2 linked regions of the Bradyrhizobium sp. WD16 genome follow. Each later gene encodes a partner of the first gene's protein in a complex. Links are inferred from orthologs where the notes say so. Each region holds a gene or a part of one and is shown on either strand. Other genes may lie near its edges.

Evidence for each region.
Region 2: the proteins of dnaG (region 1) and DB459_RS23620 are in contact, whole or in part, in a crystal structure (PDB 2R6A), measured with the Geobacillus stearothermophilus proteins. The link is inferred for Bradyrhizobium sp. WD16 from one-to-one orthologs. Residues at the interface, in WP_049624496.1 of Geobacillus stearothermophilus: Lys456, Leu457, Leu458, Pro459, Ala460, Asn463, Ala464, Leu467, Leu535, Leu536, Ile537, Ala538, Gln544, Glu545, Asp548, Tyr549, His552; in WP_033016901.1 of Geobacillus stearothermophilus: Ser13, Glu15, Ala16, Gln18, Glu91, Leu92, Asp94, Ala95, Val96, Pro97, Thr98, Ala99, Ala100, Asn101, Tyr104, Tyr105, Ile108.

The regions. Positions count from the first base shown.
Region 1 is NZ_CP028908.1:3,059,924-3,075,054, forward strand. Bases 12,132-15,131 are described here. They hold dnaG (DNA primase), read left to right. Parts: upstream 12,132-12,632; coding sequence 12,633-14,630; downstream 14,631-15,131. Other genes in these bases: DB459_RS14255 (N-formylglutamate amidohydrolase), read right to left, coding at 12,132-12,413; rpoD (RNA polymerase sigma factor RpoD), read left to right, coding at 15,041-15,131. Also shown: DB459_RS14190 (chemotaxis protein CheW), read left to right, coding at 1-29; DB459_RS14195 (PleD family two-component system response regulator), read left to right, coding at 67-432; DB459_RS14200 (chemotaxis response regulator protein-glutamate methylesterase), read left to right, coding at 484-1,635; DB459_RS14205 (protein-glutamate O-methyltransferase CheR), read left to right, coding at 1,632-2,516; response regulator transcription factor CtrA, read right to left, coding at 2,672-3,373; flagellar protein export ATPase FliI, read left to right, coding at 3,744-5,069; flagellar export protein FliJ, read left to right, coding at 5,179-5,598; DB459_RS14225 (GatB/YqeY domain-containing protein), read left to right, coding at 5,790-6,245; DB459_RS14230 (acyl-CoA synthetase), read left to right, coding at 6,734-8,344; DB459_RS14235 (LysE family translocator), read left to right, coding at 8,373-8,987; DB459_RS14240 (PhzF family phenazine biosynthesis protein), read right to left, coding at 9,000-9,839; DB459_RS14245 (DUF1127 domain-containing protein), read right to left, coding at 9,866-10,093; DB459_RS14250 (PLP-dependent aminotransferase family protein), read left to right, coding at 10,227-11,576; more of DB459_RS14255, read right to left, coding at 11,595-12,131. UniProt on the Escherichia coli protein: RNA polymerase that catalyzes the synthesis of short RNA molecules used as primers for DNA polymerase during DNA replication.
Region 2 is NZ_CP028908.1:5,120,226-5,135,317, forward strand. The notes cover bases 7,805-10,765. They hold DB459_RS23620 (replicative DNA helicase), read left to right. Parts: upstream 7,805-8,518; coding sequence 8,519-10,012; downstream 10,013-10,765. Other genes in these bases: DB459_RS23615 (cyclopropane-fatty-acyl-phospholipid synthase family protein), read left to right, coding at 7,805-8,346; alr (alanine racemase), read left to right, coding at 10,193-10,765. Outside these bases: fabD (ACP S-malonyltransferase), read right to left, coding at 1-887; DB459_RS27420 (enoyl-CoA hydratase-related protein), read left to right, coding at 1,076-1,378; DB459_RS23580 (fatty acid desaturase family protein), read right to left, coding at 1,375-2,400; DB459_RS23585 (TetR/AcrR family transcriptional regulator C-terminal domain-containing protein), read right to left, coding at 2,397-3,080; rpsF (30S ribosomal protein S6), read left to right, coding at 3,448-3,888; rpsR (30S ribosomal protein S18), read left to right, coding at 3,894-4,133; DB459_RS23600 (DUF2232 domain-containing protein), read left to right, coding at 4,324-5,280; rplI (50S ribosomal protein L9), read left to right, coding at 5,323-5,910; DB459_RS23610 (hypothetical protein), read right to left, coding at 6,020-6,841; more of DB459_RS23615, read left to right, coding at 7,096-7,804; more of alr, read left to right, coding at 10,766-11,368; DNA repair protein RadA, read left to right, coding at 11,384-12,826; DB459_RS23635 (CvpA family protein), read left to right, coding at 13,113-13,757; purF (amidophosphoribosyltransferase), read left to right, coding at 13,939-15,092. UniProt on the Escherichia coli protein: The main replicative DNA helicase, it participates in initiation and elongation during chromosome replication. Travels ahead of the DNA replisome, separating dsDNA into templates for DNA synthesis.

The sequences.
Region 1 (15,131 bases):
AGATTTCCGCCGAGAAGCTGGCAGCCTAATAAACGCCCCGAAGGGGCTCAAAGGACCGAGGTCGCTATGAAAACGTGTCTGGTGGTCGATGACTCCAGCGTCATTCGCAAGGTGGCGCGGCGTATTCTCGAAGGTCTGGATTTCCAGATCACCGAGGCGGAGGACGGCGAAAAGGCGCTCGACATCTGCAAGCGCGGTCTGCCCGATGCCGTTCTGCTCGACTGGAACATGCCGATCATGGACGGCTACGAGTTCCTGCGGAATCTGCGGATAATGCCGGGCGGCGACCGTCCCAAAGTGGTGTTCTGCACCACCGAGAACGACGTCGCGCATATCGCCCGCGCCCTCCATGCTGGCGCCAACGAATACATCATGAAGCCGTTCGACAAGGATATCGTCACGGCCAAGTTTCATGAAGTCGGGCTGATCTGAACAGCCGGGCTGCGGCGTTCTGTTTTTGAGTTGTGTCCAGTTTGGTGAGTGATGAGTTTTGCCGCAGCGACTGCCCGTGCGTCAGTGGCGACGCCTTCGGGTCCGATCCGTGTCATGGTTGTCGACGACTCCGTCGTCATTCGCGGCATGATCTCGCGCTGGATCGACGCCGAGCCTGATCTCAGGGTCGCTGCTTCGGTGCGCACCGGCCTCGAGGCGGTGCAGACGCTCGAGCGCGCCAATCCCGATGTGGTGGTGCTGGACATCGAGATGCCCGATCTCGACGGCATCTCGGCATTGCCGCAACTGCTCGCCAAGAAGCGCGACCTCGTCGTCATCATGGCCTCGACGCTGACGCGGCGCAACGCGGAGATCAGCTTCAAGGCGCTGTCGCTCGGTGCGGCCGATTACGTGCCCAAGCCCGAGAGCACCCGCGAGGCCGGCGCCGCCGACACCTTCAAGCGCGATCTTTTGTTCAAGATCCGGCAGTTCGGCGCCCGGCTGCGCCGGCCGGTCCATGCGCCGTCGATCGTGCCTGCGCCGGCGCCGGAGAAGGCGCGGGTGGTGCCGCCGCCGGCGGCTCACGCGCCGATCTCGCTGCGGCCCTTCGGCCTCACGGCGCCGCGCGTCCTGCTGATCGGCTCGTCGACCGGCGGCCCGCAGGCGCTGCTGACGCTCGTCGCCGAAATCGGACCGGTGATCGACCGCGTCCCGGTGCTGATCACGCAACACATGCCGCCGACCTTCACCACCATCCTCGCCGAGCACCTGGGCCGCGCCAGCGGGCGGCCGGCGCATGAAGGGGTCGACGGCGAGGCGATCGTGCCCGGCCGCATCTACCTCGCTCCCGGCGGCCGGCACATGCGCATCATGCGCAAGGGCGCCGGCGCGGCGATCGCGCTCGACGACGGTCCGCAGATCAATTTCTGCAAGCCGGCGGTCGACCCTATGTTCGCGTCGGCGATCGAGGTCTGGCAGAGCGGTGTACTCGCGGTCGTGCTGACAGGCATGGGATCCGACGGCATGCGCGGCGGCAAGGCGATCGTGGAGGCCGGCGGCAGCGTCATCGCCCAGGATGAGGCCACAAGCGTGGTCTGGGGCATGCCCGGTGCGGCGGCCCAGGCCGGTATTTGCGCCGCGGTGCTGCCGCTCGACCAGATCGGACCGAAAGTCGTCCGCATGTTCTCCGGGGGCCGCGCATGACGCCGCACGATTACGAGTATCTGCGCAAGCTCCTCAAGGACCGGTCCGGCCTCGTGCTGTCGTCGGACAAGCAGTATCTGGTCGAAAGCCGGTTGTTACCGCTCGCCCGCAAGGCGGGCCTGCCGGGCATCTCCGAACTCGTGCAGAAGATCAAGGCGGGGTCCGAGCGGGTGACGGTGGATGTCGTCGAGGCGATGACCACCAACGAGACGTTCTTCTTCCGCGACAAGGTGCCTTTCGACCACTTCCGCAACACCGTGATTCCCAAGCTCCTGCAGGCGCGCGTTGCCCGCAAGGCGCTGCGGATCTGGTGCGCGGCGGGTTCGACCGGCCAGGAGCCCTATTCGCTGGCGATGTCGATCAAGGAGATGGGCTCGCAACTCGCCGGATGGCGCATCGAGATCATCGCGACCGATCTGTCGCAGGAGGTGCTGGAGAAATCGAAGGCCGGCATCTACAGCCAGTTCGAGGTCCAGCGTGGCCTGCCGATCCAGCTCCTCGTGAAGTATTTCAAGCAGGTCGGCGACATGTGGCAGGTCAACGCCGACATTCGCGCGATGGTGCAGCAGCGTCAGCTCAATCTGCTGCACGACTTCTCCGCTCTCGGCACCTTCGATGTGATCTTCTGCCGAAACGTGCTGATCTATTTCGATCAGGAGACCAAGATCGCGATCTTCAACCGGCTTGCCCGCGTGCTCGAGCCGGACGGCTTCCTGGCGCTGGGCGCGGCGGAAACGGTGGTCGGCCTCACCGATGCCTTCAAGCCCTATCCCGACTGCCGCGGCCTGTATCATCCGAACCCGCAGCGCGCCGCCCAGGTGACTTCACCGACGCTGGCGCCGGCGATGACGGCGCCGCGCGCCGCGCTCAGGGTCAGCTGATGGCCGCCCGCCCGCGACATCAGAGAAGAAAAATGCCGGCGCCGGCGTTTTCCGTCGGGCGACGGCCGTTCCTTCGCCCAAACAAAAACCCCGCCATTGGCGGCGGGGTCAGTCGGGAGGAAGGGCTTTGACGGGCCCTCGGCTCGCCGTATCCGTCAGGCGGGGATCCGCTCGTCTTCCTCGTGCGGCTCGCGCAGCACGTAGCCGCGGCCCCACACCGTCTCGATGAAGTTGCGGCCGTCGGAGGCGTTCGCTAGCTTCTTGCGCAGCTTGCAGATGAAGACGTCGATGATCTTCAGCTCCGGCTCGTCCATGCCGCCATAGAGGTGATTGAGGAACATTTCCTTGGTGAGGGTGGTGCCCTTGCGGAGCGAAAGCAGCTCCAGCATCTGGTACTCCTTGCCGGTCAGGTGGACGCGCTGGCCGCCGACTTCCACCGTCTTGGTATCGAGATTGACCACCAGGTCGCCGGTCTGGATGACCGACTGGGCATGCCCCTTGGAGCGGCGGACGATGGCGTGGATGCGGGCGATCAGCTCGTCCTTGTGGAACGGCTTGGTCATGTAGTCGTCGGCGCCGACGCCGAGGCCCTTGACCTTGTCTTCAATGCCGGCGAGTCCGGACAGGATCAGGATTGGCGTCTTGATCTTGGAGACGCGCAGCTGCTTGAGAACGTCGTAACCGGACATGTCCGGGAGGTTCAGATCAAGCAGGATGATGTCGTAGTCATAAAGCTTGCCGAGGTCGACGCCCTCTTCGCCGAGATCCGTCGTGTAGACGTTGAAGCTCTCGGACTTCAGCATGAGTTCGATCGACTGCGCGACGGCGCTGTCATCTTCTATCAGCAATACGCGCATGCCAGTCCCCTATAATCGCCGCTCCGGGCGTCAGGTCGAGCCGCCAATCGGGCGACACTGGAAAACGCCTTTGAACAACTGATTCGGTCCCTGACCAGATATCGTTAACAAAACCTGATTCCAGTGCGCAAGCTCTCTCGGTGCAAATTTTGCCGAATCGCCGTAAGATATTGCGCAAAGCCAGTTTTTTGTTTTCGTTCTCGCTCAAGTACCACTTTAAGAGACGGCGTTAACCGACTCTCGTGACTCAGACCTTCATCCTGACGGTCGAGCGCACCAGTCCCAAAGACAGTGACGCAATGATTAACGATGCGGGTAAACACGAAGTTAAGGGGCTGGCAGAGCCCTCCGGAAACTTAAGGTTTTCGCAATGAAAGCGCTGGCCGAACAGATCGCCGACATCGACGGCGTCAATATTTATGGCCGTGTTGTGGGCGTGCGTGGCCTGATGGTCGAGATCGCCGGGCCGATCCACGTGATGTCGGTGGGCGCGCGAATTGTCGTCGAGACCGGACAGGATCGGACCATCCCCTGCGAAGTGATCGGTTTTTCCGGCAGCAATGCGGTGGTCATGCCTTTCGCCGGGCTGGAGGGGGTGCGCCGGGGCTGCCGCGCCGTCATCGCCACGTCGGCCGGCCAGGTCCGACCGTCGCCGGCCTGGCTCGGCCGCGTCATCAATGCCATGGCGGAGCCGATCGACGGCAAGGGGCCGCTGCAGCTCGGCCCCTCGCCGGTCCCTTATCGCAATGCGCCGCCGCCGGCCCATTCGCGCCGGCGGGTGGGGGCGCCGCTCGATCTCGGGGTCCGGGCCCTCAACACCTTCCTGACCTGCTGCCGTGGCCAGCGCATGGGCATTTTCGCCGGCTCCGGTGTCGGCAAGTCGGTGCTGCTGTCGATGCTGGCGCGCAACGTCGATGCCGACATCTCGGTGATCGGCCTGATCGGCGAACGCGGCCGCGAGGTGCAGGAGTTCCTCCAGGACGATCTCGGCGACGAGGGCCTGGCGCGCTCCGTCGTGGTGGTGGCGACCTCGGACGAACCGGCGCTGATGCGCCGCCAGGCCGCCTATCTGACGCTGGCGATCGCCGAGCACTTCCGCGACGAGAACAAGGATGTGCTGTGCCTGATGGATTCGGTGACTCGCTTTGCCATGGCGCAGCGCGAGATCGGACTGTCCGCCGGCGAGCCGCCGACCGCCAAGGGCTATACGCCCACCGTCTTCACCGAACTGCCCAAGCTGCTGGAACGCGCCGGCCCCGGCACCGGCGATGGCACCATCACCGGGATCTTCACCGTGCTGGTCGACGGTGACGATCACAACGAACCGGTCGCCGATGCCGTGCGCGGCATTCTCGACGGCCACATCGTCATGGAACGCGCGATCGCCGAGCGCGGGCGCTATCCGGCCATCAACGTCCTCAAGTCGGTGTCGCGCACCATGCCGCGATCGGCCGACCCGGAGTTCCTGCCGGTGATCAAGCGAGGCCGCCAGGTGATGGCGACTTACGCCGATATGGAGGAACTGATCCGGCTGGGCGCCTACCGGGCAGGATCCAGCGAGGAGGTCGACGAGGCCATCCGCCTGCACGGGCCGCTGGAGGATTTCCTGCGTCAGGCCAAGGAGGAGTCCACCCACATCCTGGACGGGTACCAGAGGCTCGCTCAAATTGTCGGACGGTCGGAAACGGAACGCTAACTTTGTCCAGTCATCATGCCCTCCGCTTTGACATCAATGCCGGCGAGGCCCTTGACGGGAGCCGGCAGCGTCCCTCGTGCAGGAAGGGACTTCTGGGGAGTACGAGTCGATGAAGTCACGAGAAACGCTGATCCGCCTGAAGAAATTCCAGGTTGACGAGAAGCGCCGTCGAGTCGCCCAGATTGAGGGCATGATCGCTGATTTCCAGCGGATGGCGGCTGAACTCGAGCGGGAAATCCAGCATGAGCAGGAGCGCGCCGGCATCAACGACCCGACGCATTTCGCCTATCCGACCTATGCCAAGGCGGCGATCCAGCGCCGCGAGAACCTGACACGCTCCACCGACGAACTGCGCGCCCAGCTCGAAGACGCCAAGACCGCGCTCGGCGAAGCCTTCGAGGAGCTCAAGAAGGTCGAATTGCTCGATGAGCGCGACCAGGCCCGGGAACGGGCCGAGGAAAGCGCCCGCGAGCAGGCGGATATGGACAGCATCGGCCTGATGCGCGCCCGTCTCGGCGCGCTCGCCTGACAAATTCTGCGATACGGCAGAGCCCCGGAGCTGCGCTCCGGGGCTTTTGCGTTCGCGACCGGCCGATAACCCCTTGCCAGTGGCCGCCTGCGGCGCATAACTCCGCGGCAAGGATGGCCTCGACGGCCTCGTCGAGGGCTCGGCCGCGACCGGCCGTGGCCTCAACTCTTCACTTTACCGGAGCACCCCTCATGCTGCGCGACGATATCAATACCGCGGTCAAGGAGGCCATGAAGGCCAAGGACGAGCGCAAGCTGTCGACGCTGCGCATGGTCAACTCCACGATCAAGAATGCCGACATCGAGGCGCGCGGCCAGGGCAAGCCGCCGCTCGCCGACGAAGACCTGCTCGGTCTCCTGCAGAAGATGATCAAGCAGCGCCAGGAAGCGGTGGAGCTCTACGAGAAGGGCGGCCGCGCCGAACTCGCCGCCCAGGAGCGCGCCGAGATCGTCGTGATCAGCGCCTATCTGCCCCAGCAGTTGTCCGAGGACGAGGTCAAGGCGGCGATCGCGGCGCTGATCGCAGAGACCGGCGCCGCCGGCATCAAGGACATGGGCAAGGTGATCGGCGGCCTCAAGGCGAAATATGCCGGCAAGATGGACTTCGCCAAGGCGAGTGCGCTGGTCAAGGCCGCGCTCGCCGGCTGAGCCTGCGGTGGGTGAGGGTGAAGGCGGGTGAGGATGAAGATTGCCCCTCACCCGGATCGCTGACGCGATCCGACCTCTCCCCGCCTTGCGGCTATCGTATTCACACATCACACATCTGGTCCGCAGCCGAGAAGGCGGCCATTCTTCAGCCTTTCCATCGTCATGCCCGGCCTTGTGCCGGGCATCCACGACTTCACGACGCTGCAGCAAGCAAGTCGTGGATGGCATAGCGATCCGGCTCCTGCCGGATCGCGTTCATTTCTCATGCCGGAAGTCGGAAACATCCGACTTCCGGCGACAAGTCCGGCCATGACGAAAATGAGTTGCTGTCAGGGCGCCTCTGTCGCCACCCGAATGTGTGAATCTGAGAGCCGCCTTGCGGGGAGAGGTCGGCGCGAAGCGCCGGGTGAGGGGTGTTCAGTGCCGTTGCGGCGATCGCGCCGGCGGGTCTACTCTTGCGGTCTGACGAAGCTGCGGCCCGGGACGCCATGCTGACGCCAACCGACGATTACGAGCGTCTCTATGCCGAGTTTCGCTGGGAAATTCCGGCGCGCTTCAACATCGCGCAGGTGTGCTGCGATCGCCATGTCGGCGCGGGCCGCCTCGCGCTGATCGACGTCGACGAGCGAGGCGCGGCGCGGCATGTCGGTTTCGACGAGATCGCCGACTTCTCGCGGCGCTTCGCCAATGTGCTCGGCGCGGCCGGTCTTGTCCGTGGCGACCGTGTCGCGGTGTTCCTGTCGCAGTCGCTCGAGCTGCCGGTGGCGCATCTCGCCGCCTTTCGTGCCGGCCTCGTTTCGGTGCCGCTGTTCACGCTGTTCGGCGAGGACGCGCTGGCCTTCCGCCTCGACAACAGCGGCGCGCGCGCGGTGGTCACCGACGCTGCCGGCTTCGCCAAGCTCGCGCCGTTGTTGCCGGGCCTGCCGCAGCTCGAACATGTCTATGTGATCGGCGACGGCGCGCCGCCTGCCGGCGCTTCGTCCTTCTGGCTGGCGATCGGCGAGGCTTCGCCCGGCTACCTCAATGCCGACACCGGTCCTGACGATCCGGCCATCATCATCTTCACCTCGGGCACCACCGGCAATCCCAAGGGCGCGCTGCACGGCCATCGCGTGTTGCTCGGCCATCTGCCCTGCGTCGAAATGGTGCACGACTTCTTCCCCAAGCCCGCAGACGTCTACTGGACGCCGGCGGACTGGGCCTGGATCGGCGGGCTGTTCGACGCGCTGTTTCCCGCCTGGTATCACGGCGTGCCGATCGTCGCGCACCGGGCCCGCAAATTCGAGCCGCAGGCGGCGATGCAGCTGATGGCCGATCACGGCGTCCGCAACGTCTTCCTGCCGCCGACCGCGCTCAAGCTGATGCGCCAGGCCGATGTTCGTCATGACGGCGTCAAGCTGCGCAGCATCCTGACCGGCGGGGAATCGCTCGGCGCCGAACTGCTCGGCTGGGTGCGGGCGACCTTCGGCATCGACGCCCACGAGATCTACGGCCAGACCGAATGCAATCTCGTCGTCGGCAACAATGCCCGGCTGTTTCCGATCCGCCCCGGGTCGATGGGCAGGCCGATTCCCGGCTTCGACGTCCGCATCGTCGACGAGGCTGGCCGCGAACTGCCGCAAGGCGAGCGTGGCGTCATCGCGGTGCGGGCACCGAACCCGTGCATGATGCTTGAATACTGGCGCAATCCGGAAGCGACCGCGAAGAAATATGCCGGCGGTTTCCTGCTTACCGGCGATCTCGGGGTCTGCGATGCCGACGGCTACTTCTGGTATGTGAGCCGCGAGGACGACGTCATCACCAGCGCCGGTTATCGGATCGGCCCGTCGGAGATCGAGAACACGCTGCTCAAGCACCCTGCGGTCGCGCTGGCCGCCGTCGTCGGGGTGCCCGACCCGATCCGCACCGAAGCGATCAAGGCCTGGATCGTGCTGCGGCCCGGCTTCGCCCCGAGCGAGCAGCTTGCCCGGGACATCCAGGAGTTCGTCAAGGTCCAGCTCTCCGCCCACGAATATCCACGTCACGTCGCCTTTACCGACACCCTGCCGATGACCGCGACCGGCAAGGTGCTGCGGCGCGAATTGCGCAACCGCGGCTGAACCATTCAGCGCTGACAGGAGCCCGCTTATGTCCCTCGAGGTCTATCTCGCCTATGTCGCCGCCTGCATCGCGCTCGCACTGCTGCCGGGCCCGGTGGTGACGCTGGTCATCGCCACCGGCCTGCGCCACGGCACCCGCGCCGCGCTGGTGAATGTCGCCGGCGCCCAGGTCGGGCTCGCCGCGGTGATCGCGATCGTCGCGGTCGGCCTGACTTCGCTGATGGCGACCATGGGCCTATGGTTCGAATGGGTGCGGCTGCTCGGCGCCGCCTATTTGATCTGGCTCGGCATCGGCCTGATCCGCTCGCCAAGCCTTTTGCCCGCGGTCGAGGCGCCGCCGCCGCCGCGCGGCGGCTTCTTCCTGCAGGGACTGGTGGTGCTGCTCAGCAATCCCAAGGTGCTGGTGTTCTTCGGCGCCTTCATTCCGCAGTTCATCGATCCGGCGCGGCCGCAGCTGCCTCAGGTCGTCATCCTCGGCCTGACCTTCATGGTCGCGGCGGCGTGCTCCGACGGCGTCTATGCGCTGCTCGCCGGCCGCGCCCGCTCGATCCTCTCGGCGCGGCGCGCGCGGCTGCTGTCGCGCGTCTCCGGCGGTTTCATGATCGGCGGCGGCATCTGGCTGGCGCTGTCGCGGGCACGATGAGCCAACCTCGGCTCAAACGGTGATGGTGCCGGCGATGCCGACGACGACATCGCCGCCGACCCAGATGTCGTCGCCGGCCTTCGCCACATGGACGCGTCCGGCACGGCCGAGCGCGGCGCCCTGGGCGGCGACATAGCTCGGCGGCGCGAGACCGGCGCCGATCAACCATTGCGCCAGTCCGGCATTGAGGCTGCCGGTGACCGGATCCTCGATGCCACGGCGGCCGACGAAGGCGCGCACCTCGAACTGGGCCTCATCGCCGTCGCGGGCCTTGTCCCACGGCGCCACCAGGCCGAGCTTTGTATCGGGCAGAAGCGAGGGATCGAAGCGGACAGCGAGGAGTTCGGTGCGCGAGCCGAGCATCGCCGCCACCCAGCCGGGGCCGTTGTCGGTCCATTGCGCCGCCTTGACGGCATCGGCGCCGAGGCCGATCGAACGGGCGATCTGCGCCACCAGATCCGGCGCCACCTCGCCGCTCCGCCGCAGCGGCGGTGCGGCGAAGGCGAGCCGGGTGCCGTCGCGCCTGACCCGCACCAGGCCGACGCCGCATTCCTGGATCACTTCCGCGCCCTTCGGCCGATGGCCGAGCGCCAGCCAGACATGACACGAGCCGAGGGTCGGGTGACCGGCGAACGGCAGTTCGCTCTCGGGGGTGAAGATGCGCACCCGGTAATCGGCCGCCGGATCGGCCGGCCGCGACAGGAACGTCGTCTCGCTCAAGTTCGTCCAGTTGGCGATCGCCTGCATTTGCGCGTCCGACAGGCCGTCGGCATCGGCGACCACCGCGAGCGGGTTGCCCTTGTAGGGCACTGCGGAGAAGACATCGACCTGGTGGAAGGGGAGCTGGGGCATCGGATGTTCTCTGTCGTTGCTGAAAATCATGCCCGCCAGAACGGCTTGCCGCTCTCGCGCCGGACGAGTTCGGCATCGAGCCCGACGTCGTGCATCTGCCGGGCGTCGAGTTCGGCGAGGTTGCGGCGAGTGCTCATCCGCTGCAGCCAGGTCCGCGGCCAGTGCAGCAGGGCGCTGACGATCGTGCCGGCCGGCGTCGCGGCGCGGCGTGGCGCAAGGGACTGGGGTAGGGATGGGGCGAGGGGCTTTGCCATGACGGGAGCCTCGGTTTCGGACAGCCTCTTGGTGGCTTGTTCAGGGGCGCTTTCGGCAGCATCGGCCGTTGCGCTCCCAGCATTGTCTCAGTACAAGTTGCGGAGCAATCGAAACATTGCACCCGGTGCAATCATGGCCGCTCCTCATTACACCGTCCTGGTCGACGAACTCGCCGCCGATATCGCCGCCGGCCGGCGCCGGCCTGGCGAGCGGCTGCCGCCGCAGCGCGTCTTCGCCTATGAGAAAGGGATCGCGGCCTCGACCGCCGCGCGGGTCTATGCCGAGCTCTTGCGCCGTGGCCTCGTGGTCGGCGAGGTCGGCCGCGGCACTTTCATCGCGGGTCACCGCCCTCCCGGGCTGCCGCTGCGGCTCCACACCGAGTCCCACGACGAACGGGTCGACCTCGAGTTCAATTTTCCCACCGTCCCGACCCAGTCGGCTTTGATCGCCGAGTCGCTCGCGGCCTGGCAGCATCCGGAGGAGCTCGGCGCCGTGCTGGCGCCGATCACCGCGCGCCGCCTGCATGCGGGAGCGAGCGTCGCGGCCGAATTCATGACCACGGCCGGCTGGCGACCGCGACCGGAGGCTTTCGTCTTCGCCGGCAGCGGCCGGCAATCGCTGGCGGCGGCGGTCTCCACCCTGGTGCCGCTCGGCGGCCGCCTCGCCGTGGAGGCGGTGACCTATCCCATGATCAAGGGCATTGCCGCGCGGCTCGGCATCACCCTGGTGCCGATCGCGCTGGATGGCGAAGGGCTGCGCCCGGATGCCATCGTCAAGGCGCATCGCGCCGGCGAGCTGTCGGCGGTCTATCTGCAGCCGGTGATGCAGAACCCCCTCGGCATCACCATGACCGCGGCGCGGCGTACCGAGATCATCCGTATCGCGCGCAAGCTCGATCTCATCATCATCGAGGACCTGGTCTATGGATTCTTGACCGATGTGCCGCCGCTGGCGGCGGAGGCCGAGGAGCGCTCGATCGTCATCGACAGCCTGTCGAAACGTCTCGCCCCCGGCATCGCCGTCGGCTTTCTCCACGCGCCGCCCGCGCTGCGCGAGCGCGTCGCCACGGTCGTTCGCACCGGTGCCTGGTCGGTGACGCCGCTGGCGCTTGCCGGCGGCCTGCGCCTGATGGCGGACGGCACCGCGGCGGAGATCACCCGGCGCAAGCGCGCGGATGCACAGGCGCGTCAGGCCATCGTCGCCGAATGTCTCGCCGGCCTCACCATCGAGGCGGATCCGCGGTCCTACCATGCCTGGCTGCATCTGCCCGACGGCTGGCGTGCGGAAACGGCCGCGGCGGCGGCCGCGCGCGCCGGCATCGCCGTCACCCCGGCGAGCGCCTTCGCGGTCTCGCCGGGCCATTCGCCCAACGCCGTGCGGCTGGCGCTCGGCCTTCCGACCCACGATCAATTGCGCTGGGCGTTGACGTGGCTGGCGGCGCTGCTCGCGGCCGGGCCGCATGATGCCGATGTGACGGAGTAGGCTGCGGCGAAGCGCGTCTCAGGTCTTCTCGACGTGCGGCAGATGCAGGCCGAGCTCCGGTTCGATCTCGGCGAGAATGCGCGCCAGCCGCTCCGCCCATTGCCGCTGGCCGCAGTCGTCCTCGATCAGATCGTGGCGGATCTCGATGCCGCAATTGACGAGCTCTTCGGCTTCGCCATGCACGGGAATGGTGTAGTCGCTGGTGTCGCTCACCGCGTAGGGCTCGTTGTCGCCGACAACGAGATCGCCTTCGGCCCGCAGATGCCGCAACAGCAGCGGCGGCAGCCGGCGATCGCGATGATAGAGCGCGCCGACATGCCAGGGCCGGCTGATGCCGGCATAGACCGGCGTGAAAGAATGCAGGGCGATCAGAACGGTCGGCCGCCGGGCGCTGCGCCGTTGTTCGATCACCTGGCCGATGCGGCCGTGATAGGGCGTAAAGACCAGGCGGCGGCGGTCCTCGGCATCCTGCCGCGTCAGGCCCTCGTTGCCCGGCACCAGGGTGGCTTCGCTGATCATCGGAATTGAAGAAGGCGATCCGGGCGGGCGATTGCAGTCGATCACCAGGCGCGAATAGGCCTGGGCAATGAGATGGGCGCCGAGCAGGTCCGACAGCCTGTCGGCGACCGCCGCGACACCGATGTCCCAGGCGATATGGCGCTCCAGCTCGATCTCGGGCAGGCCGAGGCCGCGAAGACTGCGCGGAAGCCGCCGGCCGTAATGATCTGCGACGAGCAGAAAGGGGGAGGCACCATCGGCGTTGAGCTCGACCACCGGGGCGGGCTCGTCGGCGGCGAGGCTCATGCGAATGGCGAGGGGCGGATCGGTTATGGTCATGGTTTTCTGGGCGCGGCGCGCCATCCCGGAATCATTCGGGATGATTGCGCAAAATCGCGTCTTTTTCGAGTGCGGGCTCGCCGAGAACCGGACCGTCCCAGGGGCCTGGGACGGGCGAGCTGTGCATGACAGGGGACAAGTCGGCCCGTGGTGGCGGTTCCTCCGCCGGCCCTATATGGATGGTTGACTGCCCGATCCTCGAGCCGGTCCCTTCACCCGATGCGCTTTACGCCCCAGTTTCTCGATGAGCTGCGCGCCCGGCTTCCGGTCTCGGAAGTCGTCGGCCGTCGCGTCAAGCTCAAGCGCGCGGGGCGGGAATGGAAGGGTCTGTCGCCTTTCCAGCAGGAGAAGACGCCGTCCTTCACGGTCAATGACCAGAAGGGCTTCTATCACGACTTCTCGTCGGGCCGGCACGGCGACATCTTCGGCTTCGTCATGGAGACCGAGGGGGTGAACTTCGCCGAGGCGGTCGAGCGGCTCGCCTCGATGGCCGGGGTTCCGTTGCCGGCGGCCTCGCCCGAGGCGGTGCGGACCGAGCAGCGCCGGCGCACCCTGCACGACGTGATGGAAATGGCGACCGAGTTCTTCATCGCGACGCTGGCGTCGCGTGCCGGGGCCCGGGCGCGCGGCTATCTTGCCGATCGCGGCATCTCGCCCGCCACCCAGCTCCAGTTCCGGCTCGGCTATGCCCTGGGAGAGCGCTTCGCGCTCAAGGAACATCTCGGCAAGGCCGGCGTGTCGGTGAACGACATGGTCGAGGCGGGGCTCCTGATCGCCGGCGACGACATTCCGGTGCCTTACGACCGGTTCCGCGATCGCGTGATCTTTCCGATCACCGATCTGCGGCGACGCGTCATCGCCTTGGGCGGCCGCGCGCTCGAAAAGGATGTCCCGGCGAAATACCTGAATTCGCCCGAGACGCCGCTCTTCCACAAGGGGGACAACCTCTACAATTTCGCTTCGGCCCGGCAGGCGGTGCATGATGGCGCTGCGCTGATCGTGGTCGAAGGCTATGTCGACGTCATCGCCATGGTCACCGCCGGCTTTGCCGGCGCGGTGGCGCCGCTCGGTACCGCGCTGACTGAAAACCAGCTCGCCCATCTCTGGCGCATGAGCGACGAGCCGATCATGTGCTTCGACGGCGACAAGGCCGGCCAGCGCGCCGCCTATCGCGCGGCCGATCTGGCGTTACCCTCGCTCGCGCCCGGCAAGAGCCTGCGCATCGCCTTCATGCCCGAAGGCCAGGACCCCGACGATCTGGTCCGCAGCGGCGGACGGGCGGCGATCGAGGAGGTGCTGGCCGCGGCGCGGCCGCTCGCCGAGGTGGTCTGGGCGCGCGAGGTCGAGGGCGGCCGTTTCGACACGCCTGAACGCCGTGCCGCCCTGGAGTCTCGCATCGGCGAGCTCACCGCGGTGATCCGCGACGAGGTGGTGCGGCGGTACTATCGTCAGGATCTCGGCGAACGGCTGCAGCGGGCCTTTGCGCCGGAGGGCGGCCGCCGCGGAGGCGGCGGCTTCGGCGGCCAGGGCCGCCGATTCGGTCCGCGCGCCGGTGGATTTGGCGGCGCCAGCGCCGGCAGCGGGCCGGGCCGGGGCGGTCGTCAACAGTTTTCTACCCCGGTCCTCGGCCATGGTCCCTACCAGGTGACGAGCCCCCAGCTCGCCACCAGCCCGCTGCTGCGCGGCCAGCGCTCGGCGCTGTCGCGGCGCGAGGCATTGATCCTGCAGTCCCTGATCAACCATCCCTGGCTGTTGCATGACCACCTCGAGGAGGTGGCGGCGCTGGAATTGGCTCATCCCGAGGCCCATCGGCTGCGGGCTGGAATCATCGGCGCTTTCGCCCACGACCATCACCTTAGCCCGGAGCCCGACGAACAAAGTGAACAGCTCCGCGCGGACCTTGCAAAGGCCGGATTATCTGAGTTGCTTCAAAGGGTTGAGAGGTCCATCACGACGTCGGCGGTGTGGGGCGCGCAGCCCGGGGCGGCGAGGGACGATGTTCTTGCGACATGGAATCAACTGGTTGCCTTGCATCGCCAGTGGCACTCCCTACTTAGGGAATTGAAGGATGCCGAGCTTGCCCTGGGCGAGGTGGCCAACGAGGCGAATTATGCCTGGCTGCGCGACGTCAAGGCGAGGCTGTCCGAAGTCGATGGGACCGAGGCCCTGATCGAGGGCTTTGGTGAATCCTCCGGACGCGTCCAGCGATCGGTCTGACAGCCTCACAGGCACGGCGAGAGGGGGTCCGGAACCGGCCAGGGCCTTAAAAAGACTCGCAAAATGGACGGTTTGGACGCAAAAACAGGGCTAACAGGGTTAAGCGGTGCTTAACGGCGCTGCGCTAGTGTCCCGGCTCTAACGTTCGTATGCCGTTGCAGCGAGCGTTAGAACCAAGGATCACTGGCAGAATATAATTTTAGTGCGGTTTTGGATCTGACGCGCGTACGACGAATTCGCTGCAATGCAGATACGAGCGTCAGATCCACCGCACTAGAGTGGCGAGATCGATCGACAGTGATTCGGGGTGGCGTTGCGAAAGCGCCACCCTTTCCGCGTCAAAGGCGGAGTGACGAACGGCGGTGCGGGCGGTGACGCCACGCGCGGCGAGGCGCGTTGAGGAGCAGTGAATGGCCAGCAAGGCGAAGATGGCGCAGATCAAGGAAAAGGAAAAGGACGACAAGGTCGTCGACGCGCCCGAGAAGGACAGCGCGGAGGCTC
Region 2 (15,092 bases), 2.1 Mb from region 1 along the record:
GTGGCCCCGGCGGCGATGCGCTTGACGAGCCCGGAGAGCACCTTGCCGGCGCCGATCTCGACGAACAGCGTCACGCCCTGTCCGGCCATGAAGGCGACGCTCTCGCGCCAGCGCACGGTGCCGGTGACCTGCTCGACCAGGCGGCGGCGGATGTCGTCGGGATCGCTGATCGGCGACGCCAGCACATTGGCAACCAACGGCACCACCGGCGTCGCGATCGTGACACCGGCGAGCGCTTCGGCCATGGCATCGGCCGCCGGCTGCATCAGCCGGCAATGGAACGGCGCGCTCACCGGCAGCAGCATGGCGCGCTTGGCGCCCTTGCCCTTGGCGATCTCCACCGCGCGGTCGACCGCCTCGCGGTGGCCGGAGACGACGACCTGCCCGCCGCCATTGTCGTTGGCGGCATCGCACACCTGCCCCTGCGCCGCTTCGGCGGCGACCGCCACCGCAGCCTCGTAGTCGAGGCCGAGCAGCGCCGCCATGGCGCCGACACCCACCGGCACCGCCTTCTGCATGGCGCGGCCGCGGATGCGCAGGAGTCGCGCGGTATCGGAGATCGACAGCGCGCCGGCGGCGGCGAGCGCCGAATATTCGCCGAGCGAGTGGCCGGCGACGAAGGCGGCATCGCGCGCCACGACAACGCCGGCTTCGACCTCGAGCACGCGCAGCGCGGCGAGCGACACCGCCATCAGCGCCGGCTGGGCGTTCTCGGTGAGCTGCAGCGTCTCCGCCGGCCCATCCCACATGGTCGCGGTCAGGCGCTCGCCGAGAGCGGCATCGACCTCATCGAACACGGCGCGCGCCGCGGCGAAGCCGTCCGCCAGCGCCTTGCCCATGCCTACTGCCTGCGATCCCTGGCCGGGAAACGTGAATGCTGCCGTCATGCCCTAGTGTCCTGTCTCCGAATTACCGCTTCATTTGCCTCACCCTCGCACGATCATTCGGAGACATCAGGACACTAGCAAAATCAAGAAGCTAGTGCGGCTTATGTCTCGCAATTGCCTACAGGGGCTTGCCGTAAAGGGCATAGGCAATTGCGAGACGCCGCACTAGTACCCTGTCTCCGAAGTTCGTGGTTCGCCTGCAGCACCCTTCCGACACGAACTTCGGAAAGCGGGTCCCCCTCGCGAAATGCCGCGGGTTAAGACACTGGCGCGGGCGATGCTGTCAAGTCGGCCGGCGCGCCCTCGGTTATCTGCTCGGCGGCGACGCGTTTTCGGCGCAGGAGGCAATGGCGGTCGGGCTCGTCAATGCGGTGGCGCCGCATGACGACTTGGAGCGCCGTGCCGAGGACCTCGCCGGGCGCATCATCGCTCATTCGCCGCTGGCGGTGACCGCGGTAATCACGGCGGCGCGGCGCCGCCCCCAGCCTTAGAAGCCGGACGCGGCCTGGTCGCTGGACATCGCCACGCCCTCGCGGGAGCGGCGGACATTGCTGACCAGCTGCCCCGGCCGGTCCTCGGACGCCGGCCTTGCCGTCGCCAGCCGCAGCACCGCCAGGTAGCTCGACTGCACCTCCATGCGCGCGGCGTAAGGCCCGCGCGACAGGATCGCGTGCACCTTGGGCAGGTTGTAGCAAGGCACGTAGAACAGGAGATGATGCTCGAGGTGGTAGTTGACGTAGTACGGCGCGATGAACGCCCGCGCCAGCAAGCCCGCGCGCGTGGTGCGCGTGTTGCGCAGCGGATCGTTGCTGTCGGGCACCACCGCGTGCTCGGCGATGTTGCGGATGCGGGTGATCACCATCATCCAGGTCAGGAGCGGCACCAGCCAGAGCAGCGGATAGGCCCACCACACCCCGGCGAGCGCGAGCAAGGCAAACAGGCCTGCGTTGACCGCGATCTGCCGGCCGAGCGCTTCGGCCGCACGGCGCAGCCGCTGCCGGAGCGGCCAGACTGAATCGCCCAGCGCGTTGAGCAGCTGCGCCTTGCGCAGTTGGAAGCCAGTCTGGCCAGTGATGTCGCGAATGAATTTGCGCCGATAGCTCGCCCTGGTGATCGGGAAAGGCGCCGACAGGACGAGGTCGGGATCGTCTTCCTGCTGGGTCCGCGCATGATGCTGCAGGTGATAGCGGCGATAGGCCCGCGTCTCGGCGAAGATCGGACAGGCGCAGAACCATTGGCTCAGCAGCATATTCAATCGTTCGGACGCGGCGAGGCTGCCATGGGCGCCATCGTGCATCAGGATGGCGAGGCCGAGCTGGCGTGAGCCGATCAGGGCGACCGCGACGAGGTAGGTCACCGGATTGGGAAAGACCGCGACGAGGGCCATGGCAGCGCCGATCACCGCCCAGGCATGGGCCACCAGCGCGATGCCTTGCCAGTCCGAACGGCACCGCACCTCGACGAGTTCGGCCTCGGTCATCAGGTCGCGCGCCTTCAGGCGAAGTGCTGTCATGGCGTCTTCTCCGCGGCAGTCGTTTCGCTTTTGTCGTTGTCGCTGTCGTCGGCCACGAGGCGCAGCGGCGCATCAGCCTCGGCCTCCAGCAGGTGCAGCATGTCCGCCACCATCACCTCGGCGGAGCGGCCGACGGCCTGCCCCTCGATGGTGACACCGATGGCGATCGTCCAGAATCGCCGGGCGGTCAGCGCCGGATCGCGCCGCGAGCGCCAGCCGCGCCGCGCCATTTCGCCGGCATAGGCGCGCAGGCCCTCCTGGTGCAGCCGCTGCACCGTACGCTCGATCAGCGACGCGAGTTCAGGACGCCGCCGCGCCAGCGTCATCGCCTCGATGAAGAAGCCGATGGCGTCGGCATGGATCACCCGTTCGACGAGCGCGCGGGTATAGGCCTCCGGCGTCGCGGCGCCGCTGGCCGCCTCTTCGGCGCCGCGGGCAAGATACAGCACGTCGCGGCAGGCAGCCTCGACGAACAGGGCCTCCTTGGCGTGGAAGTAATAGGTGATCTGGCTGGGAAAGGCGTCCGCCGCGGCGGCGATGTCGGCGATGGAGACGTCCGCCAGGCCCCGCTCCTTGAACAGCCGGCTGGCGGCGTTCAGGAGCTTGGAGCGGGTGCGTTGGCCGGCGCTGCGCGTGGCGCGCACGGCGTGCTTGGGCGCGACTGCGCCGGTTCCGGACATTTCACTCCCCTGAATTGATGTTGTTTGTATGTTAGACAAACAAATCCGTCAAGATGGTCATGGATACGCCGACCAGGCTATGTTCGCACCCGGAACCGCCCTCCCCATTCGCCCCCGGCGGGGCCATTCCGGGCCGTTTCGCCTTGCCAAGAGCGAATTATCCCTTATAAGCAGCGCCATTCGTGAGCTTCCGGCCGGGAGCTGAACGGACGATCTCAGCAATCCCACTTCACCGGATTGATGCGACAGGATCGGCACCACCGATCCGGCGTCCCGTGTTCCCGCCTTCTGAGCAGTCGAGCCTTTCCCGAAGGGCTCGAAGGGCTTGCCGCCGGCAGCATCGCGACCAACTCAGGAAAGGACGGCCATGCCTCTTTACGAGCATGTATTTCTTGCGCGCCAGGATGCCAGCGCGCAGCAGGTCGAAGAACTCACCGCCCAGCTTACCGGCGTGATCGAAGGTCTCGGCGGCAAGATCACCAAGACCGAGGCGTGGGGCGTGCGCTCGCTCACCTACCGCATCAACAAGAACCGCAAGGCGCATTTCGTCATGCTCAACATCGACGGCCCAGCCGCGGTGGTGGCGGAGGTCGAGCGCCAGGAGCGGATCAACGAAGACATCATCCGCTATCTGACGGTGCGCGTCGACGAGCTCGAGGAAGGCCCCTCGGCGATGATGCGCAAGTCCGAGCGCGACCGTGACCGTGACGACCGCGGTGGTTTCCGTGGCGAACGCGAAGGCGGCTTCCGTGGCGACCGCGGTCCGCGTCGCCCCCGTGAAGAAGCCCCTGCCGAGACCGAGGAGTAAGAAACATGGCCGAAGCTGGTGCTCGCCGTCCGTTCTTTCGCCGCCGCAAGTCCTGCCCGTTCACGGGCGAGAATGCGCCGAAGATCGACTACAAGGATTCCAAGCTGCTGATGCGCTACGTGTCCGAGCGCGGCAAGATCGTGCCGAGCCGGATCACCGCCGTGTCCGCCAAGAAGCAGCGTGAACTCGCCCGCGCCATCAAGCGCGCGCGGTTCCTGGGCCTGCTGCCCTACGTGATCCGCTAAGCCTTCCCGATGCCATCAGCGGTGCCGGCCTCGCCGGCGCCGCTGGTCGCACGGATCTGATCGCAACACCAAAGATCGCAGCGCCGTCGCCATCGGCGACGGCGAACACAGCAAGGCTCCGGGGTCACGCCCGCGGCCGATGGTTGGGGCAAACGACGCCTCTAACCGCTCGAAGGGAGCGGGACAGCTGATGATGATGCAGATTCTCATTGCGCTCGCCGCCGGCGCCGCTTCGGCGCTGATGTTCGTGTCCATCATTTCGGGCGCGATGGTCTCGCTCGTTTTGTTCTATCTCGCCCCGTTGCCGCTGATGGTCGCAGCGCTCGGCTGGGGCACCGCCAGCGCGCTGGTCGGCGGCCTGCTCGGCAGCGTCGCCATCGGCACCATTCTCGGCCTGCCCTATATGGCGGCCTTCGGCCTGACCATTGCCCTGCCCGCCTTCTGGCTCGGCCATCTCGCGCTGCTCGCCAAGCCGGTCGAGACCGCGCCATCCGCCCAGCCCGTGCTGGAATGGTATCCGACCGGCCGCATCCTGGCCTGGATCGCCGGCTTCGCCGCGCTGACCACCATCGTCGCCCTGCTCTCGCTCGGCACCGACGCGACCGCGATCACCGAAATGCTCAAGCGCGCCCTGACGCGCATGTTCGGCATGCGCGACGCCGGCTCGAGCGATGCGGCCAGCACCGACCAGCTCGTCACCGTGCTCGCCGCGATCGCGCCGTCGGCCGCGACCATGGTGGCGATGCTCACGCTGGCGGTGAATCTGTGGCTCGCCGGCCGCATCACCCGGACTTCCGGACGGCTGGCGCGGCCCTGGCCGCAACTCGACCTCACCGAACTGCCGCCGATGACCCTCGCCGCCCTTGCCCTCGTGCTGGCGCTGGCCTTCACCGGCGGGCTGACGGCGCTGATCTCGCAGATCATCGTGGCGGCCCTCGTCATGGCCTATGCGCTCAGCGGTTTCGCGGTGCTGCACATGCTGACCCAGGGCGCGCAGCTGCGCGGCCTGTGGCTGAGCAGCAGCTATGCCGCCGTCCTGATCTTCGGCTGGCCCCTGCTGATGATGACAGCGCTCGGGCTCGTCGATGCCGCGTTCGGCCTGCGCCGCCGCAAGCTGGCGCGGCCCGGCCGGTCACCATCCCAGTAATTTCCAACCCGCAACCTGATCGAACATCGAAGGAGATCAACCATGGAAGTCATTCTTCTCGAGCGCGTCGCCAAGCTCGGCCAGATGGGCGAGGTCGTCCGCGTCAAGGACGGCTTTGCCCGCAATTTCCTGCTGCCGCGCGGCAAGGCGCTGCGCGCCACCAAGGACAACCGCGAGAAGTTCGAGGGCATGAAGGCCGACCTCGAAGCCCGCAACCTCGAGGCCAAGGGCGAAGCCACCAAGGTCGCCGAGAAGATCGACGGCAAGAATGTCATCGTGCTGCGTCAGGCCTCTGAAACCGGCCAGCTGTTCGGCTCGGTCTCGGTCCGCGACATCATCGCCGCCTTCGCCGCGGAGGGCGTCAACATCAACCGCTCGCAGGTCCTGCTCGACGCGCCGATCAAGGTCATCGGCCAGCACAAGGTGTCGGTCGCCGTGCATCCCGAGGTCGAGGTCACGGTCAGCGTCACCGTCGCCCGCAGCGCCGACGAGGCCGACCGCATCAACCGCGGCGAGGACGTCAACAGCCGCAAGGAAGACCAGGACGCCACCGCCGAGGCGCTGGCCGCCGCCGGCGAGTTCTTCGATCCGGAAGCCGCCGAGGAAGAGCCGGCCGCCGGCGCCCAGTAAGCCTCGCGCTCCAACGCAAAAGCCCGGCCATCAGGCCGGGCTTTTTTGTGCCTATCTGCTGTCGCAGAGGTCGTCGCTATCGGCCGCGCCGCGCGCGGTGCCCTCGCCTTTACTGGTTGGACGCCGGCGAAGCGGCCGGACTGGCCGTTTCCTTGGCCGCCTCGGCAGCGGCGGGTTTCTCGACGCTCTTTTCGGCGGGCTTCTCGCCTGCGGGAGCCGGCGGCACTTTGGCGTCACCGGCGTCGGGCTTGATGTCGGCCGCCGTCGGCGGCGGCAGGTTGACCGGCTCCGGCACCGGCACTGCGGCGTCGATGGCGCGCTGCGAGGCCGCCGGGGTCTCCGGCTTGGTTTCCTGCTTTGCGGCGGCGGCCGCATCCCCCTTGGGCGCCTCGGCGGCAGGTTTGGCGGCATCGGGCCTGATCGCCGCGTCCGGCGTCGTCGGCTCGCCCTTCCGGCGTTTGCCGAGCCTGGTCTTGCCCTTGGCCCGGGTGGGCGCTTCGCCTTCGGCGGCCGGCATCTCGCCGCGTGGCCTGCGTTCGACACGCTCCTTGTCGCCGCCAGGCCCGGATTCGGCCGCAGGCGTCCCGATCGGAGCATCGGACCGCAGATTGGCCGCGCCCTCACGGCGGCCGTGGCGGCCAGCCGCCCGAGGCTCGGCTGCCGCGCCGCCGCCGCCGCCGGCCAGGAGATAGGCGCTCAGCATCTGCGCCATCTCGCCTCCGGTCGTGTAATGCTGCCGCAGGAAACCGGGCAGCGACTGCGGCGGCACCGTTTTCAGAAGCCCGCGCGAGCTCTTGTGACAGGCGCTGCAATTACCGTTGAAGATTTGAATGGGGCTTTTGCCCGCATCCAGGTTCTGGGCCCAAACGGGCGTCCCCACCACGCAGCCGATCACGGCAGCCGCCGCTAAACTGAGCGCTCGGCTCAACATTTACGTCCTCCAGACCCGTCAGCTTCCACATTGCGGGCGACAGGTTTAGCGGAATCTCCGGCGAAGGGAAGCACCGTTCCCGCCCCCGAACGCGCCGTTCTGGCCGCCCTGCTCGAGACGCATTGGCGCCCTTGCGAGAGCCATGCTTAAGTACATACCTACTAGGAACCGGGTCCTGACCGAAAGGGTTGAATTAGGCGCAATTTGCGTAGCCGAATTCCTCCAGTTCGCGCTGCGCCAATTCGGGTGGCGACATGTCGGGCTTGTTGGGTCATTTCCTTCAGCGTTTCGTCCGGCGCGGTATTCTCACGGTCACGACGGCCGAGGGCGAGACGAACACCTATGGCGACGGCACCGGACGGCCGGTCGCGATCCGTCTCACCTCGCGCCAGGCCGAGCGACGACTGCTGCTCGATCCCGAACTCGCCCTCGGCGAGATCTATATGGACGGCGGCATGATCGTCGAGCAGGGCTCGATCGCCGACCTCCTGGCCGTTTCCCTCGACCAGCCGCAGATGTCGCCGCAATGGGGCAGGCTGCAGCGCTCGGTACGCTACCTCTTCCGGCACGCCCAGCAGTTCAACGTCCGCGGCCGGGCGCGGCGCAACGTCGCGCACCATTACGACCTCGACAGCCGGCTTTACTCCCTCTTCCTCGATGCCGACCGGCAATACAGCTGCGCCTATTACGAACATCCCGAAGCATCGCTCGATGACGCCCAGCTCGCCAAGAAGCGGCACATTGCCGCCAAGCTGCTGGTGGGACGCGGCCATCGCGTCCTCGACATCGGCTGCGGCTGGGGCGGCCTCGGCCTCTATCTCGCCGAAACCGCCGGCGCGAACGTCACCGGGGTTACCTTGTCGGCTGAACAGCACGCCGTCGCCATCACCCGGGCCGCCGAGAAGCACCTGTCCAGATCTGCAAATTTCCTGCTGCAGGACTACCGCGACGTGCCCGGCACCTTCGACCGCATCGTCTCGGTCGGCATGTTCGAGCATGTCGGCGTCGATTATTACGACAGCTACTTCCAGCGCTGCGCCGAGCTGCTGAGCGAGGATGGCGTGATGCTGCTGCATTCCATCGGCCGCTCCGAAGGGCCGGGCATCACCAATCCCTGGATCGCCAAATACATCTTTCCCGGCGGCTACATCCCCGCCTTGTCGGAAGTGCTGCCGGCGATCGAGCGGGCCGGCCTGCTCGTCACCGACGTCGAGATCCTGCGGCTGCATTACGCCGAGACCCTCAAGGCCTGGCGCGAACGCTTCCTCGCCCGACGGGAGGAAGCCGAACAGCTCTACGATGCGCGCTTCGTGCGGATGTGGGAATTCTACCTGGCGGCGTCGGAAATGTCGTTCCGCAAGCAGAACATGATGAATTTCCAGATCCAGCTCGCCAAACGCCAGGGAATCGTGCCGATAACGCGCGACTACATCCCGCGCGAGGAGGCCCGCCTGCGCAACGCCGAAGGCCAGCACAGCCCCAAGCTCCAGCTCGCCGGCGAATAGGCCTGCGCCAGATGACACGGTCAAGCGCCGCGACGCGGCGGATCGACGTTATCCGCCATTTCCAGAGCGGCGTCATGGTGGTGCATAAGCACGCGGTTCCACCTTTCGCCGGCCGCACAGCAGGTGCTTTATACGCCCCCCATTCCGTTGAATTTGAAGTTATTGTCGCGCCATGGCTGTTGATTCGAACGTTCTCAAGCTGGCGCCGGATACCTCCGCGCCGGCGTATCGCGCGGCGCCGCATAACATCGAGGCGGAGCAGAGCCTGCTCGGCGCGATCCTCGTCAATAACGACGCCTTTTACCGGGTCTCCGACTTTCTCGAGCCCAAGCACCTGTTCGAGCCGATCCATCAGGTGATCTACGAGACCGTCTCGAGCCTGATCCGCGCCGGCAAGATCGCGACCCCGGTGACGCTGAAGACCTTCCTGCCCGCCGACGCCGACATCGGCGGAATGACGGTGGGGCAGTATCTCGCCCGCCTCGCCGCCGAGGCGACCACGATCATCAACGCCCAGGATTACGGCCGGACCATCTACGAACTCGCGCTGCGCCGCGACCTGATCCGCATCGGCGAAGACATGGTGAATGTCGCCTATGATGCGCCGGTCGACTTCGCGCCGCGCTCGCAGATCGAGGATGCCGAGCGGCGGCTCTACGAGCTCGCCGAATCCGGCCGCTACGAGGGCGGCTTCCAGCGCTTCTCCCAGGCCCTCACAGTCGCGGTGGATCTTGCCGCCGCCGCCTACAACCGTGACGGCAAACTGTCAGGCGTCTCGACCGGCCTGCGCGACCTCGACGCCAGGATGGGCGGCTTGCAGCGCTCCGACCTCATCGTCCTTGCCGGACGCCCGGGCATGGGCAAGACTTCGCTCGCCACCAATATCGCCTTCAACGTCGCCCAGGCCTACGCCTACGACATCGCGCCCGATGGTACCCACCGCACCACCAACGGCGGCGTGGTCGGCTTCTTCTCCTGCGAAATGTCGGCCGAACAGCTCGCCACCCGTATCATCGCCGAGCGCACCGGCATCCCCTCGAGCAGCATCCGCCGCGGCGGAATTTCGGAAGCGGACTTCGAGAAGATCCGGGACCATGCCATCGAATTGCAGTCGCTGCCGTTCTATGTCGACGAAACCGGCGGCCTCGCCATCGCCCAGCTGACCGCACGCGCCCGCCGCCTGAAGCGCCAGAAGGGCCTCGACCTGATCGTGATCGACTATATCCAGCTGCTCTCGGGAAGCAGCAAGCGATCCGACAACCGCGTCCAGGAAGTGACCGAGATCACCACCAGCCTGAAGGCGCTGGCGAAGGAACTGAACGTGCCGATCATCGCGCTGTCGCAGCTCTCGCGACAGGTCGAGAACCGGGAGGACAAGCGGCCGCAACTGTCCGACCTGCGTGAATCGGGCTCGATCGAGCAGGACGCCGACGTCGTCATCTTCGTCTACCGCGAGGAATACTACCTGCAGAACCGGGAGCCCCGCCCCGGCACGCCGGAACACGAGAAGTGGCAGACCGAAATGGACCTCGCCCATGGCAAGGCCGAAGTCATCATCGGCAAGCAGCGCCACGGCCCGACCGGCACCGTCGAACTGCACTTCGACGCCAACATCACCCGCTTCGGCGATCTCGCGAACGACAATTATCTGCCCGAGCAGATGTGAGCGGCGCCGGCGCGGGATGCGAGCCTCGCTGCATGCTCGACTACTGCTGCGGTTGAACCGCAGCAGTGCGCCGCGTATGGTTGATCGGCCGAGATCGGCGCTGCGTCGCGCGACGCCTGCAGGCCGGCGGCGTTCCATGCTCCGAACTCTTCGCGCCGACGTCTTCGAGTGTCGATCGACATGAAACAAACGTCCATTCTTTCAGCTGCCGGCGCGACCGGATCGAAGCCGAGCCATGACGCGGCCTGGGATGCCGCCGTCAACGGCATTCTGACCATCGACCTCGACGCCATCGTCGCCAACTGGCGCAAGCTCGACAGCCGTGCGGTGCCGGCCGAATGCAGCGCCGTGATCAAGGCGGATGCCTATGGCTGCGGCGCCGCGCCGGTGGCGCGCGCCCTGGTCGGGGCCGGCTGCAAGACGTTCTTCGTCGCCACCGCCGTCGAGGCCCGCGCCGTGCGCCTCGCCGCCCCGGGCGCGACGATCTATGTGCTCGACGGCTGCTTCGTCGGCGCGGCGGAGGCCTTCGCCGAGATCGATGCCAGGCCGGTCATCGGCGATCTCGCCGAACTCGCCGAATGGGACGCCTTCTGCCGGCGCAGCGGCTGGAGCGGCGGCGCCGCGCTGCACGTCGACACCGGCATGAGCCGCCTCGGCCTGTCGATGGCGGAGGCGCAGTCGCTGCTGCCGCGCGTTCACACCGGCAATCACGGCCTCACCCTGGTGCTCAGCCATCTCGCCTGCGCCGAAACGATCGATCATCCGATGAATGCGCGGCAGCTCGGCGCCTTCCGGGAGATCGCCCAGGCCTTTTCCGGCATTCCTGCCTCGCTCGCCAACTCATCGGGGATCTTCCTCGGCCCGCATTTCGGCTTCGAGATGGTCCGCCCCGGTGCCGCGCTCTACGGCATCAACCCGACGCCGGAGGCCGACAATCCGATGAAGCCGGTGATCCAGCTGCAGGCGCGCATCGTCCAGCTCCGCAACATCGAGCGCGGCGAAACCGTGGGTTACGGCGCGACCTGGACGGCGCGGCGGCCGACCCGCCTCGCGGTGGTGGCCGCGGGCTACGCGGACGGCTACTTCCGCGCCGCCGGCGGCGTCGACGGCGTGCGCAGCGCCGAAGTGATGGTCGCCGGCCGGCGCTGCCCGATCGCCGGACGGATCTCCATGGACCTGCTCGCGGTGGACATCACCGATGTCCCGCCCAATGCGGTGCGGCGCGGTCACCTCGTGACGTTGATCGGCGAAGGCATCACCGTCGACGAGGTGGCGCACCACTTCGACACCATCGGCTACGAGGTGATGACGAGCCTCGGCCACCGCTACGCCCGCGTCTATCGCGGCGCTGTTTGATGCGGTGAAGCGCCAATGGCCAAGAACACGCTGAGCTTCGTCTGCCAGAACTGCGGCACCGCCTACAATCGCTGGCAGGGCAAATGCGACTCCTGCGGCGAATGGAATACGCTGGTCGAGGAAGACGTCAGCGGCGCCACGACGATGCCGGCGAGCATCCGGCCGCGACGCAAGGGCCGCACCTTCACCCTCGAGTCGCTTTCCGGCGAGAGCCATGACGCGCCGCGGCTGCCCTCGGGTCTCGCCGAGCTCGATCGCGTCACCGGAGGCGGTTTTGTCCGCGGCTCGGTGCTGCTGGTCGGCGGCGACCCGGGCATCGGCAAGTCGACCCTGCTGACCCAGGCCTCCAGCCTGATGGCGCGCGCCGGCCATCGATCGGTCTACATCTCCGGCGAAGAGGCGGTCGCCCAGGTGCGGCTGCGCGCCGCCCGCCTCGGCCTCGCCGGCGCCCCGGTGCAGCTGGCCGCCGAAACATCGGTCGAGGACATCATCGCCACCTTGTCGGAAGGAGCGACGCCGCGGCTGGTGGTGATCGATTCGATCCAGACCATGTGGACCGACACCGTCGAATCCGCCCCGGGCACCGTCACCCAGGTGCGCGCCTCGGCCCAGGCGCTGATCCGGTTCGCCAAGAAGTCCGGCGCGGCGCTGATCCTGGTCGGCCACGTCACCAAGGACGGCCAGATCGCCGGGCCGCGGGTCGTCGAACATATGGTCGACGCGGTGCTGTCCTTCGAAGGCGAAGGCTCGCAGCAGTTCCGCATCCTGCGCGCGGTCAAGAACCGCTTCGGCCCGACCGACGAGATCGGCGTCTTCGAAATGACCGGGCTCGGCCTGCGCGAGGTCTCCAACCCTTCGGAACTGTTCCTGTCGGAGCGCGATCTCGGCAGCCCCGGAACCGCGGTCTTCGCCGGCATCGAAGGCACCCGGCCGGTGCTGGTGGAACTCCAGGCCCTGGTGGCGCCGACCTCGCTCGGCACTCCGCGCCGGACGGTGGTCGGCTGGGACCAGAGCCGCCTGTCCATGGTGCTGGCGGTGCTGGAAGCCCATTGCGGGGTCAAGCTCGGCGGCCATGACGTCTACCTCAACGTCGCCGGCGGGCTGCGCATCCAGGAACCGGCGGCAGATCTCGCCGCCGCCGCGGCGCTGGTGTCGTCGCTGGCCAACGCGCCGCTGCCGCCCGACGCGGTCCATTTCGGCGAAATCTCGCTATCGGGGGCGGTGCGCCCGGTGGCGCAGACCGCGGCACGGCTCAAGGAAGCCGCCAAGCTCGGTTTCAGCCGCGCGGTGCTGCCGGAGACCGCCCGCGGCGAGGCGACCGCCGATGGCGGCCTTTCGCTGACCACCGTCGGCTCGCTCACCAGTCTCGTCGCCGATATCGCGGCCCGCGGCGCCGGGCGTGGTGCCGCCGCTGGAAAAAATGCCACACCGGCGAAAATCCGCCGGAGCGAGGCCTGAACGGCGGATGACGCTGGCCGCCGCCGCCGCTATACACCCCCCGGGCGGTTGCCACGCGCCCGCCCAGACGGTCGGGTATCGCGGCGATCAGGAACCGAGACGGATCGGCCAGGCGGCGATCGAGGACTCGAACGGCTGCGGCCGGCCGGGTGCCTCGGCAACGTTGCTGCGGTTGGGCGTCGTCTTCTTGGGCCTTGCAGGGGCGGTGCGATCACCGTCATCTGGCTAAAGCCTGCGGAACCGATTCGCCCGGGAATTGGAATGCAAGAGCGGACCTGACCAGCCGATGCCGATTACGCTTCTCGATCTCATTGTTCTCGCGGTGATGCTGCTGTCGGGCCTGTTGGCGATGATCCGCGGCTTCATGCGCGAGATCCTGTCGATCGCCGCCTGGGGCGCCGCCGCCCTGACGACGCTCTATGCCTTCAACAAGCTGCTGCCGACCGCCAAGACCTATTTCAACAACGATACCATCGCCGCCATCGCGGTGGTGGCCGGCGTCTTCATCGGCACCCTGATCGTCGTCTCGATCGTCACGGTGCGGATCTCGGACATGGTGCTGGATTCGCGGATCGGCGCGCTCGACCGGACCCTCGGCTTCCTGTTCGGTCTCGCCCGCGGCCTCCTGATCATCGTCGTCGCCTTCCTGTTCTTCGTCTGGCTGGTCCCCGAGAAGCAGCAGCCCGATTGGGTCCGTTCGGCGAAATCCAGGGTGGTGCTGCAAGGAACCGGCGATTGGCTGATGTCGCTCTTGCCGGATGACCCCGAGAACACCATCTTGAAGAGGTTCAAGAAGCCGAAAACGGACGAGGAGCAGAGTGACGCGGCTCCCGATCCCCGCCCGACCGGCGGGACCGATGCCGGCGGCTATGCGAAATCGGCTCGTGACGGCCTCAAGCAGTTGATCGACGGCGGCAAGGCGGCCCGGTAGCGGCCTGCCGGGGCGATCGGCTTTTGAGGAGGTTCTGCTCTTCCGAGGGGCTTTGCGCTTCTGAGGAGTTCTCAAGAACCAGAGGCGTCTGGACGGTGACGGCTGGCGGGCGCTACAAGGCGCCCAGGATGCGAAAGGTTGCCGGACTTCAGCTCCGGTGGAGAGAGGCACGATGGACGAGATGCAGGACCCCTCCGGCGACACTCCTGCCCGGGACCTCGGCCCCCGCCCTGACAGCCTTAACCGAAGCTTTCCCGAAAGCATCATGATCGACAAGGACCTCGACGGCGACACGCTGCGCGAGGAATGCGGCGTGTTCGGCATCTTCGGCCACCCCGAGGCCGCGGCGATCACCGCGCTCGGCCTGCACGCCCTGCAGCACCGCGGCCAGGAAGCCGCCGGCATCGTGTCCTTCGACGGCGGCCGCTTCCATTCCGAACGCCGCCTCGGCCTCGTCGGCGACACCTTCTCCCGCCGCGAGGTGATCGAGCGCCTGCCCGGCTCCGCCGCCGTCGGCCACGTGCGCTATTCGACCACCGGCGAAACCATTCTGCGCAACGTGCAGCCGCTGTTCGCCGAGCTCAACGCCGGCGGCTTCGCCGTCGGCCACAACGGCAATCTCACCAACGGCCTCACCCTGCGCCGCGAACTGGTGCGCGGCGGCGCCATGATGCAGTCGACCACCGACACCGAGGTGATCCTGCATCTCGTCGCCCAGTCCAAGCGCAACCACTTCATCGACCGCTTCATCGAGGCGCTGCGCGCCATCGAAGGCGCCTATTCGCTGGTGGCGCTCACCAACAAGAAGCTGGTCGGCGCCCGCGACCCGCTCGGCATCCGGCCGCTGGTGCTCGGCGAACTCGACGGCTGCCCGATCCTCGCCTCGGAGACCTGCGCCCTCGACATCATCGGCGCCAAATACATCCGCGACATCGAGAACGGCGAGGTCATCGTCTTCGACGAGAGCGGGGTGCAGAGCCACAAGCCCTTCCCGCCCCAGGACCCGCGGCCCTGCCTGTTCGAATACATCTATTTCGCCCGGCCGGACTCGGTGCTCGGCGGCCGCCCGGTCTACGACGTGCGCAAGGCGATCGGCGCCGAACTCGCGCGCGAGAGCCATGTCGAGTCCGACGTGATCGTCCCGGTGCCGGATTCCGGCGTGCCCGCGGCGATCGGCTACAGCCAGCATTCCGGCGTGCCCTTCGAGCTCGGCATCATCCGCAATCACTATGTCGGCCGCACCTTCATCCAGCCGACCCAGAGCATCCGCGAGCTCGGCGTGCGCATGAAGCATTCCGCCAACCGCGCTGCGATCGAGGGCAAGCGCATCGTCCT